2 regions of the Clostridium sp. LXY-7 genome follow, and region 1 is predicted to be linked to the other one. Evidence: a T-box and tRNA genes for the amino acid it is inferred to sense, from the RefSeq annotation. Region 1 holds a T-box; the other holds one or more tRNA genes.

Region 1 (11,813 bases):
TACTCAGTTAGACTAGTTGGTGTTAGGACTGGAAAAATAGCTATTTCCTTTGCAGTATTTAATATATTAGTATTGGTGTCAAGGACAGCGGTTACTTTTCAAAATCCTATATTGACAAAGTTTGTAGAGAATAACTTGAATTCAGGTAAACTGCTAAATATATTTTATTTAATTATTCTAATTTCAAGCATTGCTACTATTTTTGGAGCATTTTTAATTCCAACCTTTCAAAAGTTGTTTTGTAAGGCAGTAATGAGTTTTTCAGTAAGCAGATCTATACCTAAATTAATATTACATAGCTTCTCAAAAACAGGAATAAAGCACATGAGAAGCTCTATTGCAATTCCTGTTAAGGAAAGTATCACTAAGTTAAACTATAGAAGACTACCTAAAAAAATAATAGTGTATAATATCATCGCTGTAGCACTTATTACGGCAGGATCATTAGCACCTATATATGCAGGAAGTTTAGAGCCCAACTTACGGGCCACATGTAGTTCATTATCCTCTGTTATAAATGGAACAGCCACCATACTTATGTCTATATTTATTGATCCTCAACTATCTATCATGACGGATGATGTTATAGAGGGGAAATGTAGTAGAGAGGATTTTAGAGGATGTGTTATTGCTATGGTTGGAAGCAAAACTATAGGAACCTTTGCATCCTTATTAATACTTGTGCCAGCAGCATATGTTATAGTTTTTATTGCTAAAATAATATAGATAGATTTAATAGATGTCATAGTAAAGCTAAAAAGGTAACACTGGAAGGAAAGTGTTACCTTTTTAAAAATTATATTTTTAAGATTTGAGCTTCTACCAAATAGTTACTCTATTTTCAGGAGTTACATACATTCCATCTCCTGGTTTAATATCGAAAGCTTTATAAAATTCTGAAAAATTTACAATAGTTCTATTTACTCTTACTTTATCATAAGAATGTACATCGTTATTTTTAGAAGCCTCTAGAGCTTCTCTAGTAGTTGTACTTTTCCAAGCTTTCGCATAGTTATTAAAAAATGCTTTATAATCTGGGTTTTTTAATTTTGACATAATATTAAGTGAACATGCTACACCGCCAAGATCTGCTATATTCTCACTAATAGTCAATTCACCATTATTTACAACTCCAGGAATTATTCCTATATTATCGTAGAAATTTATCACTGATTGACATTTTTCTTCGAATTTTTTTAAGTCACTGTCTGTCCACCAGTTTTTTGCATTTCCTTTCTCATCATAAAGTGCACCATTGTTATCAAAAGCATGGCTTATTTCATGTCCAATAACCACACCAATTCCACCTAAGTTTTCTTCAGGTTTAGCTTTTAAATCATAGAAAGGAGCTTGTAATATTCCTGCTGGAAATACTATTTCATTGTAAGATGGAGAATAATATGCGTTTACTTCATAGGCATCCATTCCCCATGATGTTTTATCTACAGGTTGTCCTAGACTTTCTATAACTTTCTTTGACTTTGCAGCATTAATGGAAGCTATATTAGTAAATAAAGAACCACCATCATTGAAAGTCTTTATCTTCACTTCATCTAATGTTTTAGGCCATACATCTGGATACCCAATTTTAACATTCAGTGTTGAAAGCTTCTTTATGGCCATTTCTTTTGTAGCATCTGACATCCAATCTAATTTTTTAATTCTCTCTTCATAGGTTTTTATAATGTTTTTTACCATATTTTCAACATCTTTTTTAGCTTCTGGAGAAAAATATTTTTCTACATATACTTGTCCAAGATAATCTGCTAATTCACTTTTAACTATATCAATAGCTAAATCTTCATCTGACTTACCTTCTTTGATTCCATAAAGATCCTTATTAAACTCTTGTATTACTTTTTTAAAATCAGTTGAAAGATATCTTCTTGAACTATTAAGAAGTTCTACTTTTGCTTGAAGCTTTAATAATTCTATATTATCTTCTTTAAAATACTCATTTACTTTTTTTGCACTTTTCACATCAATAACAATAATTTTATTTGCTTTATCTAAATTCATATCAGCCATGTATTTCTTCATGTTAATTCCAGGATATAAAGCAGCAAATTCCTCCATTGTATAAGGGTTATAGGTCTTTGTTACATCGTAATAATCTTGTGGATTCAAAGACTCTATTGAGATATTTCTTCTCATTTCATACAATTTTTCAGCATCAGCCCTTGATGATTTTTCATCTTGACCTGATAATACTAAAAGACTTGTAAAGACTTTAATACAAGCATTTTTAAATTTATCAGTATTAGATACAAATTGATCCTTTGAACCAGAAGGCCATATATTCATTCCACCATAATGTAAGGTATTAACTGTACTATCTTTAGCATCTGCCCATACACCAAAATCTAAAAGTGTGATTATCCCTGTTTCTTTAGTTAAGAGTGCTTCTGCATTGAGAAGTTCCTCTATGTTTTTAGCATCTTCAAAAGCTTTCAAATATTTCTTTATTGGTTCTATACCTTGCTTATTTCTACCTTCATTATCTATAGCTGAACTATAGAAATCTGAAATTTTTTGTTCTTTACTATTAACTTCAAATTTCTTATCATGTAATTCTTTTATAATTCCCTTTATTCTCTTAGTATTTTCCTGGGAAATCTCATTAAATGAGCCATTTCCAACATATCCTGTTGGAATAGTAGCCGAATCTAGCCATTTTTTATTAGCTGTAGAATAGAAGTCATCTCTTGGGTTAGTTCCATAAAGTGACCATATCCTTGATATTATCTTTTGAACTTGATCTATTGTGATATTATCCATTGAGCCTAAAATTTCTTTAGAAGCCTCTTCTAACACACCTGCATTACGAAGATTATCAATATTACCTTGAGCCCATTTAGGTGTATCGGTAAAAGGTTCCCCAAAAGTTCCTACTCTTAAATTATCCCCTACAGGAGTAGGTAACTTTCCGAAGCCGCTACTTATCATTGCTAATGCCTCTGCTTTAGTAGCTAATTTTTCATCCTTTGTGCTACTTCCTTTATAACTATCGATTATGTCTTGTTTTTTCACTTTAGTATTGTAATAATCAGCAGATTTTAACACTAAAGTTGCAATTTGATCTTTAGTAGCATATTCAGGTTTAGTTTCTTTAGCAAAAACTAAAGGTGAAAAAGAAGAAAATATTATAGCTAATGCCATAATAAATGTTAAAAATTTTCTGTTAATAGATCTCATTTTTATTCCCCCTTTTTAAATTAATTGTTTTTCAAGTAAAACAATATTTAATATTATTATAATTCATTGTTAAAACAAAATAAACATAATTTGTAAACAATTTACAATCAATCATTATGGATTTTAATATTTTAATGAAAAAATACAAAAAAATAACTATAATACAAGAAAAATCTTATACATAGAAAGTATAGGAAATATTATTTATATATGTGGTTAATAAGTAAATTTTAGATATTAACATATTTATTTATAATGATATAATTATTTAAGATATAATGAGAATAATACAAAGTAAATATAGAGGGTAAAGGGTGATAATATGAAAATTTCTTTAATAGTAGCAATTTCTAAGAATTATATTATCGGTGATAAAGGTTTTATGCCTTGGAATATACCAGGTGAATTAAATAGATTTAGAGATTTAACAACTAATAATACTATAATAATGGGAAGAAAAACCTTTGAAAGCATAGGAGAAATGCCACTGCCAAATAGAAGGAATATAGTGATTTCTAGAACTAAGGATGTTACTTGTGATAATTGCATAACAGTAAAATCCATAGAAGAGGCTTTAGATTTATGTAAAGATGAGGATGAAATATTTATAGGTGGTGGCGGTGAAATATATAAGCAGTGCTTGCCAATAGCTGATAGAATTTATTTGACTATAATTGACAAGTACTTTGAGGGAGATGTAAGCTTCCCTGAGATAGACATAAATCAGTTTAAGCAGACATATAAAGAGAGGATTGAAGGAGATATTCCTTATACTTATTACACCTTAGAAAGGATTGTAGAGTAAGAGTATTTTAGTGTCAAAGAATTATTTTAAGGGGAAATAATTATGGAGAAAATGAAATTACAGAGACAGTGGATAAAATCAAATTTTAATCAATGGGATAGAATAGAAAGTCATGAGGATAAAAAGTTAGATAATCCATCCTTAGAAAAAGAATACAAGGGTAGGGAGATACTTATAGATTTACCAGATCCAAGGAAGGCATGTACTGTTAAAACTAATATATTAGATATAATTTCGGAGAGAAGAAGTCATAGAAAATATAGTGAAGAAGCAATGACCATTGAGGAGTTATCTTTTTTGCTGTGGGCAACACAGGGAGTAAAAAAAGTTACTTCAAATAAAAAGGCATCTTTTAGAACAGTACCTTCTGCAGGTGCAAGACATCCCTTTGAGACTTATTTAGCTATAAATAGGATAGAAGGATTTAAAAAAGGAGTTTACAGATATTTAGCTTTAACTCATCAGCTAGTACTTATTTTTGAGGAAGAGAATTTGGAAGAAATATTATCAAACTTAACTATAAGACAACCTTTTGTAGGAAAAGCTGCAGTAGTATTTATATGGAGTTGTATTCCTTATAGAGGTGAGTGGAGATATGATATAATGTCTCATAAGCATATGATATTAGATGCAGGTCATATGTGCCAAAATCTATATTTGTCTTGTGAAGCGATAGGATGTGGAACTTGTGCAGTAGGAGCTTATGATCAGCAGAAAATAGATGAATTTCTTGGTCTAGATGGAGAAGATGAATTTGTTGCTTACATGGCACCAGTTGGTAAGGTGTAATGTTGTATTACTCATTTACATAGAATACAAAACAGATTGTATTATGAGGGGAATAAATATGAAAATATTAAATTTTGGTTCATTAAATATAGATTATGTTTATAAAGTAGATCACTTTGTAAAAGCTGGAGAAACAATTTCTTCAAAAGATATGCAAACCTTTTGTGGTGGAAAAGGATTAAATCAATCAATTTCTTTAGCAAAGTCAGGATGTGAAGTCTATCATGCAGGCAAAATTGGAATAGATGGAGCTTTACTAAGGAATGAATTAGTAAAGTCAAAGGTAAATACTCAATACCTGCTTAAAGGAAGTGGACCAAGTGGCCATGCCATAATTCAAGTAGAACAAGGTGGTCAGAATAGTATTATTTTATTTGGTGGAGAAAATGAAAAGATATCTATAGAAGATATTGATGATATATTGAAGGATTTTTCAAAAGGTGACATTATATTATTGCAATGCGAAATAAGCAATGTGGATTATATTGTTGAAGCTGCCTATGAAAAAGGAATTACGATAATATTGAATCCGTCCCCAATTAATAAGCATCTAGCTAAAATTGATATTTCTAAGGTTAGCTATTTAATCTTAAATGAGATAGAGGGTGCAGAACTAACTGGAAGGGGTAACTTTGATTCAATAGTAGAGGAACTTCTTAAGAAATATAAAGATATTAAAATTGTATTAACCTTAGGAGAAAATGGAGTAATATATGCTGACAAGGAGAAGAAAGTAAAACAAGGTATTTATAAAACTAAAGTGGTAGATACTACAGCAGCAGGGGATACCTTTACTGGATATTTTATAGCAGGATTGATAAAAGGCTTAACAACTGAAGAGACTTTAAGATTGGCAGCTAAGGCATCATCTATAGCCGTTTCAAGAAAGGGTGCTGCAGTATCAATTCCATATTATGAGGAAGTTTTAAAATAAGAGAAATAAAATATCATTCCTAAACCTACATAAGTATGGTTTATGGAATGATATTTATTTGAATCAACATCTATTCAGAAACTAGCTAATATAAGCAATTTGTTTAAAGAACTACATTATTAGAAAGAAATTTATTGGATATTTCATATTTTAGTTTACTCATAAAATCACCTAAAGATATAGTAATTTCTTCACCAGTATCTCTATTTCTAACAGTTATTTTATTCTCATTTTCTTCCTTTTCACCTATGACTATAATATAAGGAACTCTTTCATTTCTTGCTTCCCTAATTTTATAACCTATCTTTTCTCCTCTACCATCAAATTCTGTTCTAAGGTTATTTTCTTTAAGTATATTATCTATACTTAAGGCATAATCATGAAATTTTTCTGAAATAGGGAGTATTTTTACTTGTACTGGTGAAATCCATAGAGGAAACTTCCCAGCAAAGTGTTCTATTAGGATTGCTATAAATCTTTCTAAGCTACCTAGAATTACCCTATGAATAACGATAGGTCTGTGCTTTTCACCATCACTGCCTATATAATTTAAGTCAAAGCGTTGAGGCAGTTGAAAATCCAATTGAATAGTTCCACATTGCCAACTTCTACCTAAACTATCTTCTAAATGAAAATCAATTTTAGGTCCATAAAAGGCTCCATCCCCCTGATTTATTTTATAAGGCATATTTATCTCATCTAAAGCATCACTTAATGAGTTTTCAGCTAGATTCCAATCTTCGTCACTACCCATAGAATTCTCAGGTCTTGTGGAAAGTTCAACTCTATATTTAAAGCCAAATCTTCTATAAACCTCATCTATTAAGTTGATAACCCCCTTTATTTCATATTTGATTTGCTCTGGTAGCATAAATATATGAGCATCATCTTGAGTAAAGCAACGAACTCTCATAAGACCATGTAGAGCTCCGGAAAGCTCATGTCTATGCACTTTTCCAAGTTCTCCAGCTCTTATAGGAAGCTCTTTATAGGAGTGAGATTCTGATTTATAAACGAGCATACCACCAGGACAGTTCATAGGTTTAATTGCAAATTCTTCTTCATCTATATTTACAGTATACATATTTTCTTTATAGTGATACCAATGTCCAGAAGTTTCCCATAACTCTCTATTTAAAATCATAGGAGTTTCTATCTCAATATATCCATTTTTCCTGTGAAGTTCCCTCCAGTATTCAGCTAACATATTTTTAAGAGCTACACCTTTTGGTAGAAAAAATGGGAAACCAGGTCCTTCTTCCATGAAAGTAAATAAGTTAAGTTCTTTACCTAGTTTTCTATGATCTCTCTTCTTTGCTTCTTCTAACATTAAGATATATTCATCTAATTCGCTTTTCTTAGTGAAGGAAGTTCCATATATTCTTTGAAGCATTTTATTTTTTTCATTTCCTCTCCAATAAGCACCTGCAACTGAGAGAAGTTTAAAAGCTTTTACATAAGAAGTTGAGGGAACATGAGGACCGGCACATAAGTCTACAAATTCACCTTGTTTATAAAAAGAAATAATTTCTCCTTCAGGTAAATCATTTATAAGTTCAACTTTATAAGGTTCGCCACTGTAAAACATAAACTTTATAGCCTCATCCTTAGGAAGTATAAATCTTTCAATACTTAAATTTTCCTTAACTATATTACTCATTTCCACTTCGATTTTTTCTAAGTCTTCTTGACTAAAAGGTTTCTCTATATCAAAATCATAATAAAATCCATTGCTTATTGAAGGCCCAATAGCAAGCTTTACCTCAGGATACAATCTTTTCACAGCTTGAGCAAGAATATGAGCGGAGGAATGTCTTAAGGTAGATTTTCCATCCTCATCTTCAAAAGTTAAAATTTCTAAAGTACAGTCTTCTTCAATGCTGCTATTAAGCTCTACGGTTTTGTTGTTAAGCCTTCCACACAATGCTTTTTTTGCTATGCTGTTACTAATTTTCATTGCAACTTCATAGACTGTGGTTCCTTTTTTAACCTCGATTTCATTACCATTTTTTAATATTACTTTTACCATTATTACATCCTCCTTCTCATAAATATTGATACTCTGTTTTACTAGAAAAAATTATTTAAAACAGATACGGATTAAAAATAAAAAAACTCCTCCCTAAAACAAGGGACGAGTATAATCGCGGTTCCACCCAAATTATAATAATGAAAAATAAACATTATTATCACTTAGTTCTTTAACGCTGAATAGCGGAGATACTTATTAGATGAATTAAAAAAACTATAGATATAAATTAACTACAATTTAGATTTTTAAATTCATAATTTCAGTATTCAACTCAGAGGTGGTTTTCAATAAAACTTACTTAAGAAACTTTTCAGCCAGTGAGTTTCTCTCTCTGAAAGTAGTAATTTATCTACTCTTCCTCTTCATAGTTTTTAGATATTCTAAGAATCTTTATTTTATAGACTAAAATAAAAAACTCCTCCCTAAAATAAGGGACGAGTATAATCGCGATTCCACCCAAATTATAATAATGTAAAATAGACATTATTATCACTCAGTTCTTTAACGCTGAATTGCGGAGATACTTACTAAAGGAATTAGAAAAAACTATAGATATAAATTAGCTACAAGTTAAATTTTCAAATTCATAGATTCAGTATTCAACTCAGAGGTGGTTTTCAATAAAGCTTACTTAAGAAACTTTTCAGCCAATGAGTTTCTCTCTCTGAAAGTAGTAATTTATCTACTCTTCCTCTTCATAATTTTTACTAATTATAATACTAATAAGATTTTATGTCAATATATTTTCTAAATATTGTTTTAATAATAAAGAATTTATAAAGTGATGATGTTTGTAATATATCTGTGATATAATTAAAAGTCGTATTCCATATACAAGGGGGATGAATTAATGAGAAAATTATGGAAACTTGCACTATTTACAGTGTTGATAATCTTACTAGGATTAGATTATTTTTTATTAATTCCAATTGGTTTTTATAAGTCTTTTATAATTTATGTTGGAATTATTTTTACAGTATTAACAGTTCTTTTTATGAGTTATGCTATAAAAATAGATGATAATAAAAATATAAAGAAAGTAATTCAGATACCTATTGGAATAATGGTTATTATTTTAACCGTGCTAGTAGTTGGAACAATAGCTTCAGCGCCAATATTTAATGCTAAAAAGTACAGAGATAAGCTACCAACAGAGCAGGTTATTGATTTAGAGAAAGAGTTAAATCCTTATGATGAGAAGAAGACAGGTATATTACCAGAAAAAGAAGCCAGAAAAATTATGGGTACTCAGCTTTCTCAAAATGGAAATATAGGAGCAATAGTTGATATCGGAGATTCAACTAAGCAACAAATAAATGATGAATTATGGTTTGTTGCACCTTTAGAATATAAGAATTTTTTCTCATGGATTAATAATAAATCTAAAGGAACAGGCTTTATTATGGTTAATGCATCTACAAAAGAATGTAAGGTTATAGATAAAAACATGAAACTTCAGCCTAATGGATATTTTGGAGATGATTTAGCAAGGACACTTTATTTTAAGGATCCAACAAAAATTTATGGAGACTTTACATTAGAATTAGATAATGAATTAAATCCATATTTTACTGCAACTACCTACAGTAATGCAGTAGGATTAAATGGTGTAAAGGTTACAGGAATTGCTTTAGTAAATCCTGTAACTGAGGAAATTGCTTATTATACAACAGAAGAAACTCCAACCTGGGTCGATAGAATTCAACCCCTAGAATATGTAGATGATGCTATAAATTATAAGGGAAAGTATATAAATGGTTTTTCTCTCTTTAATGATAAGAACAAGTATAAAACTACTGATGGTATTGGGGTAGTATATAATAATGGTAAGTGTTATTACTATACTGGAATAACTAGTCTTGGAAAAGATGAGAGTTCCTTAGGCTTTTATTTAATAGATTCAAGGACAGGACAACCTTTCTTGTATAAGAAAAGTGGAGCTATTGAGGAAGTAGCAGTGTCTACAGCAGAAAATAAGATTAAAAATTTAGGATATATAGGAACCTTTCCATTATTAATAAACATAGAAAACAACTTAACCTATTTTATACCATTGATGGGATCGAATGATTTGACCATGTCCTATGCCTTTGTAAATGTAAAAGATCCATCAATAGTTTCGGCTGCACCTACTATAACACAAGCTGAAGAGGAATATGTTAAATATTTATATAATAACAATATTTTAAACAGTGAGGTAGGAGAAACTTTAACTAAAGAAGGAATAATATCGAGAATAAGTAACTATGTACAACAAGGTAATTCTTATTACGTATTTACACTTGAAGGAGAGGGGAAAATGTTCTTATCAACTATAGAAATTGGACCAGAATTAGCACTTCTTCAAAAAGGAGACAAGATATCTATAGAATATATTGATACTAAAGGAAGTATGTCTAATATAAAATCTTTAAAAGTTAATTAATAATTATATTTTGTACTTTATATTATTATAATATATGTATAAGAAAATAAATTATAATAGCTGAAACTTATAGTTTTATTAATAACTTTATTAATAGAAGGACAGATTTTATAGTATCATTGTATAAGATAAACTGGTAATATATTGATTTTCATACAAACAAAGAAATTAATATATGATTTTAATATAGAAAATTTCATATAACAAAGGAAAAGGTGGATTTATATATATGAAAGAGATTATTTTTGTAACAAGTAATAAAGGAAAGATTGCATCAGCTCAGAGGGAATTAAAAAATATAAAGGTTTTAGCTTATAATGCCGAATTAATAGAACCAAGAAGTGATGATATACAAGAGATAGCGAGACAAAAAGTTTTACAGGCTTATAAAATTGTGAAAACGCCGTGTATAGCCTTAGATAGTGGATTCTTTATAAGTGAATTGAACGGGTTTCCTAGAGCTTATGTTAATCCTATGCTAGACACCATAGGTATAAAAGGAGTACTTAAACTTATGGAAGGTGTGAAAAATAGACATTGTGAATTTAAAACTTGTTTAGCTTATTATGATGGATGCACTATGAAATTTTTTGAAAGTAAATCCATAGGAATAATTTCAGAAGTTATAAAAGGCGTAGATAACGATGAAAAGTGGTCAGACCTATGGTATATATTTATTCCAGAAAAATTTACTAAGACCTTAGCTGAATTTAGTCAGGAAGATTTTTTACAATATGATCTTATTAAAGAAGATAGTTGTATGAAAAAATTCGAAGGTTGGTATGAAAATTTACATATATAAAACTGCTACTGAATTATATTATAAAAAACTTCAAACCATTGTTGTAACTGTGACATCTTCAAAGCACTTTAAAACATCCTTATTAGGTGAAAGCCAATAAGGATGTTTTTATTAATTTACATTATAAAGTTAAATTACATATTCATAAACATTTCTATGTCAGAATCTACATTAGTTATTCCACCAATTCCGAAATTATCTACTAATACTTTAGCTACATTTGGAGATAAGAAGGCTGGTAGAGTTGGTCCTAAGTGGATATTTTTTACTCCAAGGTATAATAATGATAGTAATACTATAACTGCCTTTTGCTCATACCAAGCAATGTTGAAGGCGATTGGTAGGTCATTAATATCTTCAAGTTCAAATACCTCTTTAAGTTTTAGTGCTATAAGAGCTAGAGAGTAAGAATCGTTACATTGTCCAGCATCTAATACTCTTGGAATTCCACCGATGTCTCCAAGGTTTAATTTGTTATATCTATATTTAGCACATCCAGCAGTTAAAATAACTGTATCCTTTGAAAGTTTTTCAGCAAACTCTGTGTAGTATTCTCTAGATTTAGCTCTTCCATCACAGCCTGCCATTACGAAGAATTTTTTAATAGCTCCAGATTTTACAGCGTCAACTACTTTATCAGCAAGTGCTAATACTTGATTGTGGGCAAATCCACCAACTATTTCTCCATTTTCAATTTCTGTTGGAGATGCACATTTTTTAGCTTGTTCAATAATTGCTGAGAAATCTTTTTCCTCACCATGGCCTTCTATATGTGTACAGCCAACATATCCAGCAGCTCCAGTAGTATACATTCTATCTTTATAAGAATCC
Region 2 (11,813 bases), 540 kb from region 1:
TTAATTAAGGCCTGAGGAGTAATTATTTCTTGGTCTTGAATTGTCATTCTTTCTTTAACAACTCTCTCCATTCTTGATAAACCAATTCTAAATTGATTTTGTAAAAGTTCTCCTACAGATCTTAATCTTCGGTTTCCTAAATGGTCTATATCGTCCACATGACCTATTCCATAAGCTAATCCTAACTGGTAGCTAACTGTAGCATATATATCATCTCTAACTATGTGCTTTGGAATAAGTTTATTAATATTTAGTTTTATTTGTTCTTTTATCGTATCCTCATCACTATAAGTATCTAAAATTCCTTTTAATGTAGGATAATGTACATATTCTTTAATATTTAAGCTAGAAATATCAAAATTCACATGTTTAGCTATATTAACAAAGTTATTTCCAACTGCTCTTATAATTCTGTCATCTACCTGAATATCTACAGAATTTATACCTAAATCCTGAATTTGTATAGCAATATCTCTATTTATCTTCTTGCCTTTTTCAACTAAAATTTCCCCAGTAACAGGATTAACTATATTTTCTGCTGCCGTATTGCCAGCAATTCTTGATCCAATGGCAAGCTTTCTATTAAACTTATATCTTCCAACTCTAGATAGATCATACCTCTTAGCATCAAAAAATAGTGATTCTATTAGGGAAATAGCACTATCCACAGTTGGTGGCTCACCCGGTCTTAATCTTTTATATATTTCCAATAAAGCATCATTTTTTTCTTTGGTGTTATCTTTTTCAAGTGTAGCTTTAAGCCTTTCCTCTTCACCAAAAAACTCAATTATTTCAGCATCGCTTCCATAATTCATCATCGCTCTAAGTAATACACTTATTGGAAGTTTTCTTGTTTTATCTATTCTCACATAAATTATATCATTAGAGTCTGTTTCATACTCTAACCATGCTCCTCTGTTTGGAATAACAGTTGCTGAGAATAGACTTTTACCAGTTTTATCAATGGTATAGTTATAATATACTCCTGGAGATCTAACTAACTGACTAACTATAACTCTCTCTGCTCCATTTATAACAAATGTACCTTGTTCAGTCATTAACGGGAAATCTCCCATAAACACTTCTTGCTCTTTAATTTCTCCAGTTTCATTATTTTGTAATCTTACTTTAACTTTTAATGGTGCTGCATAAGTAGTGTCTCTTTCTTTACATTGCTCTACAGTGTATTTGATATTATCCATATCCAGCTTATAACCAACAAACTCAAGTGATAAGTTTCCAGTATAATCTTGAATTGGATTAATGTCTTCAAATACCTCCTGTAAGCCTTCTGCTAAAAACCAATCATATGAATCTAATTGTACTTCAATTAAATTAGGCATTTCAGCTGATTCTTTTACTTTTGAAAAACTCATTCTTGTTCTTTTACCAATTTTTACAGGATGTACCATTCAATTTTCACCCCTTGTATAAACTAAAATAACCCAAAACACACATTTTCTCTAAAAACTGTATTTCGGACTTACAATGACTCATCATACAATTATTCCCACAATAACATAAATATATTCAATCTGTAAAATTAAATTACAAAATGAAATTATTTGCTATAAAGAAAACAATTGTTGATTTAATTTATTTATTCGCATTAAAATATGATATCATTACACTTGTCGCTTGTCAATTAAAATAATAAAATATTATTACAAATCCATCCTTATAAAAATGGAGCACTTGATGCAAGTACTCCATTATTTTAATTACTATTTTATTTCTATTCCAGCGCCTACTTCTTCAAGTTTAGCTTTCATAGCTTCAGCATCTTCTTTGCTTACAGCTTCTTTTAATGTTTTAGGAGCTCCATCAACTATATCTTTAGCTTCTTTTAATCCTAATCCTGTTATTTCTCTAACAACTTTTATAACTTTTATTTTGTTTGCTCCAGCACTAGCTAAAACAACATCAAACTCAGTTTTTTCTTCAGCTGCAGCTCCTGGTGCAGCTGCTCCTGCTACTGCAACTGGTGCAGCCGCGCTTACTCCGAACTCCTCTTCGCAAGCCTTAACTAATTCATTTAATTCTAAAACGCTCATATCTTTTATAGCTTGAATAATATCTTCTCTTGTCATTTTAAAATGCACCTCCGAATTTTTTATCTTATTAATTTACTCTATATTTATGATTGTATCTAACAAATTGTCAGATTATTATTACTCAGCAACCTCTGCACCTTTTTTCTCAGCTATAGCATTTAATAAATATGCTAAGTTTGAAAGTGGAGCTTTGAAGCTTCCAAGTAGTTTTGCAATAAGTACTTCTCTTGGTGGTATTGATGCAAGTTCTTGAACCTTATTTCCATCAAATAATTCACCTTGAACTAATCCAGCTTTTAATTGTAGTTTTTTATTTGCTTTAGCAAAATCATTTAAAATTCTTGCTGGAGCAGTTGGATCTTCATATCCAAAAGCTATTGAAACCGGTCCTTGAAGATATTGGTCTAATCCCTCTATTCCAAGTTCCTTAGCAGCTAATACAACTAAAGTGTTTTTATAAACTTTATACTCAACACCAGCTTCTCTTAGTTTCTTTCTCAATTCTGTATCTTTTTCAACAGTTAATCCTTGGTATTCACTAAGAATTACTCCTTGAGCTTTCTCTAATTTTTCTCTTATTTCAGCAACTTTTGCTTCCTTTAATGATCTATTTTTGCTTTGCACTGTGTGTCCACCTCCTCACAGTTTTCACTGTTTATTAAAAATTAAGGTCTCCCCGCAAACACGAAGAGACCAATAAAATCTATTTATTAGTATCCTCGGTAGGTATAAAGTTACGCTTAACGCACCTACTGTCTACGGAACATATATTCAACTCTTATATACTAACACATTTAATGCAATAAGTCAATACTAATCAAGAACTTTCGTTGGATTGATTTTTACTCCAGGTCCCATAGTTGATGCTACAGTAACTGATTTAATGTATTGTCCTTTTGCAGCAGACGGTTTAGCTTTAACAACTGCTTCCATTAAAGTGTGGAAGTTATCCATTAACTTCTCAGTTCCAAATGATTTTTTACCTACTCCAACGTGAACTATAGCAGTTTTATCTACTCTATATTCAACTTTACCAGCTTTGATATCAGCTAATGCTTTAGCAACATCAAATGTAACTGTTCCTGATTTTGGGTTTGGCATTAATCCTTTTGGTCCTAATACTCTACCTAGTCTTCCCACTACTCCCATCATATCTGGTGTAGCAACTACTACGTCAAACTCGAACCAGTTTTCCTTTTGAATTTTATCTACTAGTTCTTCTGCTCCTACATAGTCAGCTCCAGCAGCTTCTGCTTCCTTAGCTTTATCGCCTTTAGCAAAAACTAAAACTCTAACTGTTTTACCAGTTCCGTGAGGAAGTACTACTGCTCCTCTAACTTGTTGATCTGCATGTCTTGGGTCAACACCAAGTCTTACGTGAACTTCTATCGTCTCATCAAATTTAGCCTTTGATGTTTTTAATGTAAGCTCCATAGCTTCTGATGGTGTATATAGAGCGTTTCTATCAATTAACTTTGCACTCTCTATGTAATTCTTTCCCATTTTGCCCATTTTGCAATCCTCCTTTGTGGTATTAACGGTTATTACCTCCCACCGAATTTATAAATTACTCTTCAACTACTATACCCATACTTCTAGCTGTTCCAGCTATCATGCTCATAGCAGTTTCTACTGATGCAGCATTTAAATCTGGCATCTTTAATTCAGCTATTTCTTTTACTTTAGCCATTGATACTTTAGCAACTTTAGTTCTGTTTGGAACTCCTGAACCGCTTTCGATTCCAGCCGCTTTCTTTAGCAATACTGCTGCTGGTGGAGTTTTTAGTATGAAACTGAAAGATCTATCTTGGTATACAGTTATTACAACTGGTATTATCATACCTGCTTGATCTGCAGTTTTTGCATTAAACTCCTTACAGAATCCCATAATGTTAACACCGTGTTGTCCTAATGCAGGTCCAACTGGTGGTGCTGGTGTTGCTTTTCCCGCAGGAAGTTGAAGTTTTATCATTCCTGTTATTTTCTTAGCCATGAGTTTTACACCTCCTAGTAATGTGGTAAATGCGGATTTTTCAATCCTCCCACTTAAATAAGAATATATTTAGTAAAATCTACTCTTATTAAGTTCTAATCTTGTTTTTGTATTTGATTAAAATCAAGTTCAACAGAGGTTTCTCTGCCAAACATGTTAACTAAACCTTTAATTTTGTGTTTTTCAACACAAATTTCAGTAATCGATACTTCGAAATCTTCAAATGGACCAGACACAACTTTAACGTGCTCTCCAATTTCAAAATCTACTTCGATTTGTTTTTCAACGATTCCCATATTTTCAATTTCTTCATCTGTTAATGGTACTGGTTTAGATCCTGGACCAACAAATCCTGTAACACCCCTAGTATTTCTAACGATATACCATGAGTCATCTGTCATAACCATTTTTACCATTACATATCCAGGGAACACTTTTCTATAGGTTACTTTTTCCTTGCCATCTTTTATCTCTATTTGTTCTTCCATAGGAACCTGAATATCATGAACATATTCTTCTAGGTTTCTATTTTCTATAGCCTTTTCAAGATTAGCTTTAACCTTGTTTTCATATCCTGAGTAAGTATGCACTACATACCATTTAGCTTTTTCTGCCATAGCTTCAGGGGTGATTAATAATCAGACCCCCTACCTCCTTTTTAAATTATTTAAAAATCAAATCAAAGAGGTTCTTAAAACCAGCATCTAACAAACCTACAAAAATTACATAAATAAGACAAAAGCTAATAACTGCCGCACTAGCTTTCTTCAGCTCTTGTTTTGAAGGCCATGTTACTCTTTTAAATTCTGCTTTTAAGTCGATAAAAATTTGCGCTATCTTTAAACGCTTTTTGGTTTTATTTACTTTAACATCAACTTTTTCAGCCATCTTTTTTCACATCCCCAAAATAATCAAAATTATTGAAGAACTATTTTGTCTCTTTATGAAGTGTATGTTTGTGGCAGAATTTACAATATTTTTGCATCTCAATTCTGTCTGGATTGTTCTTTTTATTTTTCATTGTATTGTAGTTTCTTTGTTTACACTCAGTACATGCTAAAGTTATTTTAACTCTCACAATCTACACCTCCTAGCTTTGTGTTTTAATTAAATTTATTTTCCACAATTATCTAAAAGTCAATTGATTTATTTTAAAATCAAGCCATAAATGAATTTTGTTACTTAAATAATTTATCACAACTTATGTGTTGTGTCAATTGTTAATAAATTCATATATAATAACTCATTATTAATTGTTTACTTTTTCAAGGAATTTTATACCTTTTAAAAGGACTAGGCTTAGAAACCCAGTCCCACTATTCATTAATAACAGCTTACTGTATTATTTTATTATAGAAGTAACAACTCCTGAACCTACTGTTCTTCCACCTTCTCTGATTGCGAATCTTAATCCCTCATCCATTGCGATTTGAGTGATTAATTCTACGTTCATGTCAATGTGGTCTCCTGGCATTACCATTTCCATTCCATCTGGTAATTTGATTGATCCTGTTACGTCTGTTGTTCTGAAGTAGAACTGTGGTCTGTATCCATCAAAGAATGGTGTATGTCTTCCACCCTCTTCTTTTTTAAGTACATATACTTGACCTACAAACTTAACGTGTGGTTGCACTGATCCAGTTTTTGCTAAAACTTGACCTCTTTGTATGTCTGTTCTTTGTACTCCTCTTAGTAATGCTCCGATGTTATCTCCAGCTCTTGCTTCATCAAGTAACTTTCTGAACATTTCTACGCCTGTACAAACTGTTTTTCTTTTCTCTTCGCTTAATCCTACGATTTCAATTTCTTCTCCAACTTTAAGTATTCCAGTTTCAACTCTTCCTGTTGCAACTGTTCCTCTTCCAGTGATTGTGAATACATCCTCTACTGGCATTAGGAATGGCTTATCTGTTGCTCTCTCTGGAGTTGGGATATAGTTATCTACTGATTCCATTAATTCTAGGATACATTTTATTGACTCTTCGTCTGTTGGATTTTCTAATGCTTTTAATGCTGATCCTGTGATTATTGGAATATCATCACCTGGGAAGTCATATTCGCTTAATAGCTCTCTGATTTCCATTTCTACTAATTCTAATAATTCTGGATCATCTACCATATCTGCTTTGTTTAAGAATACAACTATATATTGTACTCCTACTCTTGATGCTAGTAGGATGTGCTCTCTTGTTTGAGGCATTGGACCATCTGCTGCACTAACTACTAGTATAGCTCCATCCATTTGTGCTGCTCCTGTTATCATGTTTTTAACATAGTCAGCGTGTCCTGGACAATCAACGTGTGCATAATGTCTTGTTTCTGTTTGATACTCAACGTGTGATGTGTTGATTGTGATTCCTCTTTCTTTCTCTTCTGGTGCTTTATCTATTTCGTCATATTTGAATGCCTCAGCAAATCCTCTGTTTGCTAATACACTTGTGATTGCAGCTGTTAATGTTGTCTTACCGTGGTCTACGTGTCCTATTGTTCCAATATTAACGTGCGGTTTATTTCTTTCAAATTTACTCTTTGCCATTTTCTTATTTCCTCCTTGTGTAGTTTTCTTGATTTATTTAACTTTTTAAAGTAAACTTATCCACGTGTGTTGTGTAAAATTGGAGCTCATAACCGGGATTGAACCGGTGACCTCCACCTTACCAAGGTGACGCTCTACCTACTGAGCTATATGAGCATTTATTAACACTCTATCAATTATTGAGTATACTATTATTACTCTTTATTGTCAATATTAATCTTTATCCTGTTCTAGACATTTCTCAAGTTTTCTTTTAACCCTCTGCAATGCATTATCTATAGATTTTGCCTGCCTATCTAAATCACATGCTATCTCTTGATAAGATTTACCATCTAAATAAGATGATAAAACTTTCATTTCTAAATCTGACAACACTTCTTGTATCTTATTTTCAATATTTGATAATTCTTCTCTACCTATGATAAGTTCCTCTGGATCTGAAACTTTTATACCAGATATTATATCTAATAGTGTTCTATCAGATTCCTCATCATAGATAGGCTTATTAAGGGATACATATGTGTTAAGTGGAATATGTTTTTGTCTTGTTGCAGTTTTTACTGCAGTTATTATCTGCCTAGTTATACATAGTTCTGCAAAAACTTTAAAGGATGCTAATTTATCATCCTTAAAATCTCTTATTGATTTAAATAATCCAATCATTCCCTCTTGATATATATCTTCCTTATCAGCTCCAATTAAAAAATAAGACTTTGCCTTGGATTTAACAAAATTTTGATATTTGTTAAGAAGATATTCTAAGGCTCTACCATTCCCATTTCTCGCCTGTATAACAATCTCTTCATCCGTCTTCCCCTCAAATTGAGAATTGAATTCATCATTAATTGCATTCTTTCCCACCATATATCCCCTCCAAATGTATGTGAACTCAATATAAATTATATATTACCTTTTTTTATCCAGTCAAGGAATATCACTTACCTTTTCTTATTTTGTCAAGTTTTTCCACACTCTCTTTATCTAAAAACTCCTCTAACAAGTTTCTTTTTTCGGAATACTTTTTTTCGTAGCTTTTTGATATTTTATTATTCTCTTCTGTAACCAAGTGATAAAACTCTATTGAGGATACCCTTATAGCTCCACGCTGGAATACCAACTGTTGCTCAAGAGAATCAGATGTAACTACATACACTTCCGATTTCCTCCCAATACCATTAACAACCCTCTCTATATAGCTATCAGCGGTTTCATCTACCTTTGTAAATACAACAGTTAGATTTCCCATCCTCTCTTTTTTTTCCAAACTTCCTTTAACTCTATGTGCATCAAAGACTAATATTATTTTACACCCTTTATATGCTGAATAGTTCAAAAGCAAATCTATAAGTTTGCTTCTAGCACCCTCATAGCTATAATCTTTTATACCTCTTAGAGAGGGCCAGCTATTTATAACATTATAACCATCTACAAATATATGTTTCAAGTATAATTCCAGCCTAAACTATAATATTCTTTGTTTCATAATTTCGTATGTAACTATTCCACAAGCTACAGATGCATTTAAAGAGTTTACCTTTCCAACCATCGGTATCTTTATTAGTACATCACACTTTTCTTTAGTCAGTTTAGAAATTCCTTTACCTTCGCTACCTACTACTAATGCTATCGACCCCTTAAGATTAGCTTCGTAGCAATATTTATCTCCTACCATATCTGCCCCATACACCCAAACACCTTGTTCTTTTAACTCTTCAATTGTAGCATTTATGTTAGTTACTTTTGCAATTTTAATATATTCTGTTGCCCCTACAGATGTTTTATATACAGTTGGAGTTATACCAACATTCTTTCTTTTAGGTATTATTATTCCATGAACTCCACACACTTCTGCCGTTCTAATTATTGAACCTAGATTATGAGGATCTTCTATTTCATCTAATATTAAAATAAATGGTTCTTCATTTTTAGATTGGGCATATTCAAAAATATCTGAAACCTGATAATATTTATACGGTGTAACCATAGCTATTACGCCTTGATGGTTTCCTAATTCACTCATTGCATCTAGCTTAGCTCTCTCTACCTGCTTAACTACAATCCCTTTTTCTTTTGCTAATCCAAATACTACATTTATAGATCCTTTAGTGTCACCTTTAGCCACAAAAATCTGCTCTATAGTTCTATCAGATTTTAGCGCCTCAATTACAGCGTTTCTTCCCTCTATTATATCTTCTCTTACTACATCAATTTTTTTAATTTCTTTCACCGCTGCATCTTTTTTTATTTCTGATGTGTTTCTCCTAGATTCTGCTACATCTTTTTTAGTCTCTGATGTTTTTCTTCTGAATTCCGCTCCACCTCTTCTTGCTTCTGTTGAAGTACTTCTTTTGGAAACTATTCTTTCACTTTTGCCTCTAAATTTCTCTTTCATAAAATATCTCTCCTACTTATATATTACTGTATTTCTTTCTAATTTCAATTATTTTCCCACAAGTCATGGAGCCTTCTGGACAAGCACCTTTAACACAGCTTGGTCCTGCGCCCTTAAACAAATTAGGTGCTACTACTTTTACTTCCTTAAGCATTTTAAGAGCTAAATCTCTTATTTCCCACTGTGCTCTATCGCAACATCTATGATTAAAGAAATGTATAAGTTCTCTAACATTCATTGTAGCTATAATTTTTGTTTCACATGCATTGGGAAATATATATCTTGCATCCTCTATGGCTCTTTTCTCAGCAGTAGCTTTAAGTTTTTTTAACTCCTTTTCATTAATCTCTTCACATTGTCTATTTTTTTTCACTTCTGTAACTAATTTACTAAATATTGATTCCTTTAGCAATTCAGTTATTCTGTCATAATCCTCTTGATCTCTTTTCATGGCTTCTATAAATATTCTTTTGCATTCCTCATCTTTTTCTATAGCTGGAGGAATTATGTATTGAAAAGCATCTAATTTTACATATCTTTGGCTTTGTTGAGAATATGACGCAACTCTATGTCTTACTAATTGATGTGTTAAACTTCTTGAAACTCCTTCTATGGCAAATGTAAAACTTACATGTTCCATAGGCGAATAATGTCCATAACTAGCTAACATATTTATAAAGTTAGTTGTCTTCTCCTCAGTTAAGCTTTCACCTATTTCATCTATTCCCACAGAACTATAACACAGTTTTGCTGCTGCAGCCACTACTTTCTCTGGATCTGGAGTATGTTCTAATAATTTTACTTTCACTCTAAACACCTACCTTAATAATTTCATTTAATAAATAATCTAATCTTTCTTCTTTGTTTAATATGTATAAGTATCCTATTAGTGCCTCAAATCCTGTCGCCCATCTATATTCACCTATATCTGCATTTTTAGGTGCATTAGATTTAGTATTCCTACCTCTCTTAAATATCGCCATCTCTTCTTCATTTAAATATTCTAAGATATGTTTCATATAGTTGCTTTGAGCTTTAGCTTTTACATGTGATACTGTTTTTATATGTATTTTATGAACATTCATCGTTTTATTTTCACTAACTATATAAGTTCTTATAAAAACTTCATAAACTGCATCTCCTATTAATGCTAGCACAAGAGGATTTAAAAATTTAGCTTCCTCTTCAGTAAATCTCCCCTTAAGTAATTGAAATTCCATAAATTTCTCCTCGTTGAATTATATTTTACATCTTATTATACCGATTAAAATCATAATATGTAAATAAGAGTTATCATTAAATTAATGATAACTCTTATTTAGATCACTGTCATCTAAATAAAATTTTAATCTATAAACATAATGCTAATTTGAAATTAAGATTAATTTAAACATAACACATCTTTATTTCTCCAACAACATAAATTTATATCCCTTATTTTCCAGTGAGAACAATATAGTGTCTGCATGTTCTTTAGATTGAGTTTCTATTTCAAATGCTACATTTGTAAAATCTAGTCCTTTTGAATTCCATGTTTTATCTTGTCTTGTTTTAGATATATTACCACCCAATCTAACTATCTCAGATATTACGGAACTTAATTCTCCAACCTTATCTTGAATTTCTATTGATATATTTATTCTCCTCTTTAACATTACTAGTCCTCTATCAATTATCTTAGACACCATAGCTATATCTATATTTCCTCCACTGATAACAGCTACTACCTTTTTACCATCTTCTTTTATCTTTCCAGATAAAAGAGCTGCTACAGTAGCAGCTCCCGCTCCTTCAGCTAGTATTTTGTTTCTTTCAATTAATGTGAATATACCACTCGCAATTTCATCTTCACTTACAGTTACAATATCATCTATATATTTTCTCATATATTTAAATGTGTCTTCTCCTGGAGTTTTAACTGATATTCCATCCGCCAAAGATTTTACACCTGGAAGTGTAGTTATTCGATTCTTAAGAAGAGATATTTTACTAGATGCAATTATTTCTGCTTGAACTCCTATTATTTTTATGTTGGGATTAATCTCTTTAGCAGCTATTGCTATGCCAGATATTAATCCACCTCCACCTATAGGAACAACTATTACATCTACGTCTGGTATATCGTCGAGAATCTCTAATGCAATAGTTCCTTGACCTGCTATTACCTTATCATCATTAAATGGGTGAACGAATGTTGCTCCTGTTTCCTTCTGAACTTGAATAGCTCTATCATAACATTCATCATAAACTTCACCATACTGTATAACTTCCGCTCCATAATTCTTAGTAGCTTGAACCTTAGTAAGTGGAGCTGTTATAGGCATAACTATGATTGATTTAATTCCAAAAGCTGTTGCTGCATATGCCACTCCTTGCGCATGATTTCCAGCTGATGAAGCGATTACACCATTCTTTTTTTCTTGCTCTGACAATGAACAAATTTTGTTATAAGCTCCTCGTAATTTAAAAGATCCTGTTTTTTGTTTATTTTCATACTTTAAATAAGTTTCACACCCACTCTGTCTTGAAATAGTAGAAGAATAAAATAATGGTGTTCTTCTTATAATACCTTTTAAATTTCCTTGTGCTTCTTTTACATCCTTAAGTGTAATCATCTATATCTCTCCTTATTTATTTCTTCTATTAAAACAATTTCTCTGATCACACTTAATATTCCCCAATACAGTAAAGTTAACACAGTCTTCTAACACTAAATTTGGTAAAATCAAACTCTATATCATATCTTTATAATAAATATCTCATTCTACTTTCACCAAACTAAATTTTAATGTTATTAATTTTAAACTCTTTCTTAATTCTATCAATAACTTCATCTAT

What was found. The T-box of region 1 lies ahead of thrS (threonine--tRNA ligase). A T-box ahead of a tRNA ligase gene usually reads a tRNA of that ligase, here a tRNA-Thr.
Region 2: it has a tRNA-Thr gene. The T-box ahead of thrS (threonine--tRNA ligase) is inferred to sense a tRNA for this amino acid. The anticodon was not compared.

What each region holds. Positions count from the first base shown of each region.
Region 1 covers NZ_JBLLJL010000001.1:563,528-575,340, forward strand. The annotation lists gene ACI48Q_RS02695 (lipid II flippase Amj family protein) at 1-726, shown strand, start outside; gene ACI48Q_RS02700 (M13 family metallopeptidase) at 820-3,195, opposite strand; gene ACI48Q_RS02705 (dihydrofolate reductase) at 3,518-4,000, shown strand; gene ACI48Q_RS02710 (SagB/ThcOx family dehydrogenase) at 4,043-4,789, shown strand; gene ACI48Q_RS02715 (ribokinase) at 4,848-5,723, shown strand; gene thrS (threonine--tRNA ligase) at 5,827-7,752, opposite strand; T-box leader at 7,851-8,130, opposite strand; T-box leader at 8,183-8,463, opposite strand; gene ACI48Q_RS02725 (cell shape-determining protein) at 8,606-10,180, shown strand; gene ACI48Q_RS02730 (non-canonical purine NTP pyrophosphatase) at 10,410-10,982, shown strand; gene hcp (hydroxylamine reductase) at 11,117-11,813, opposite strand, start outside.
Region 2 covers NZ_JBLLJL010000001.1:20,830-32,642, reverse strand. The annotation lists gene rpoB (DNA-directed RNA polymerase subunit beta) at 1-1,412, opposite strand, end outside; gene rplL (50S ribosomal protein L7/L12) at 1,725-2,090, opposite strand; gene rplJ (50S ribosomal protein L10) at 2,172-2,678, opposite strand; ribosomal protein L10 leader region at 2,709-2,834, opposite strand; gene rplA (50S ribosomal protein L1) at 2,868-3,557, opposite strand; gene rplK (50S ribosomal protein L11) at 3,622-4,047, opposite strand; gene nusG (transcription termination/antitermination protein NusG) at 4,143-4,664, opposite strand; gene secE (preprotein translocase subunit SecE) at 4,711-4,935, opposite strand; gene rpmG (50S ribosomal protein L33) at 4,976-5,125, opposite strand; gene tuf (elongation factor Tu) at 5,390-6,583, opposite strand; tRNA gene ACI48Q_RS00140 (tRNA-Thr) at 6,664-6,739, opposite strand; gene sigH (RNA polymerase sporulation sigma factor SigH) at 6,797-7,447, opposite strand; gene ACI48Q_RS00130 (NYN domain-containing protein) at 7,518-8,027, opposite strand; gene rlmB (23S rRNA (guanosine(2251)-2'-O)-methyltransferase RlmB) at 8,046-8,975, opposite strand; gene thyX (FAD-dependent thymidylate synthase) at 8,992-9,783, opposite strand; gene ACI48Q_RS00115 (Mini-ribonuclease 3) at 9,785-10,195, opposite strand; gene ilvA (threonine ammonia-lyase) at 10,379-11,590, opposite strand; gene ACI48Q_RS00105 (proline--tRNA ligase) at 11,754-11,813, opposite strand, start outside.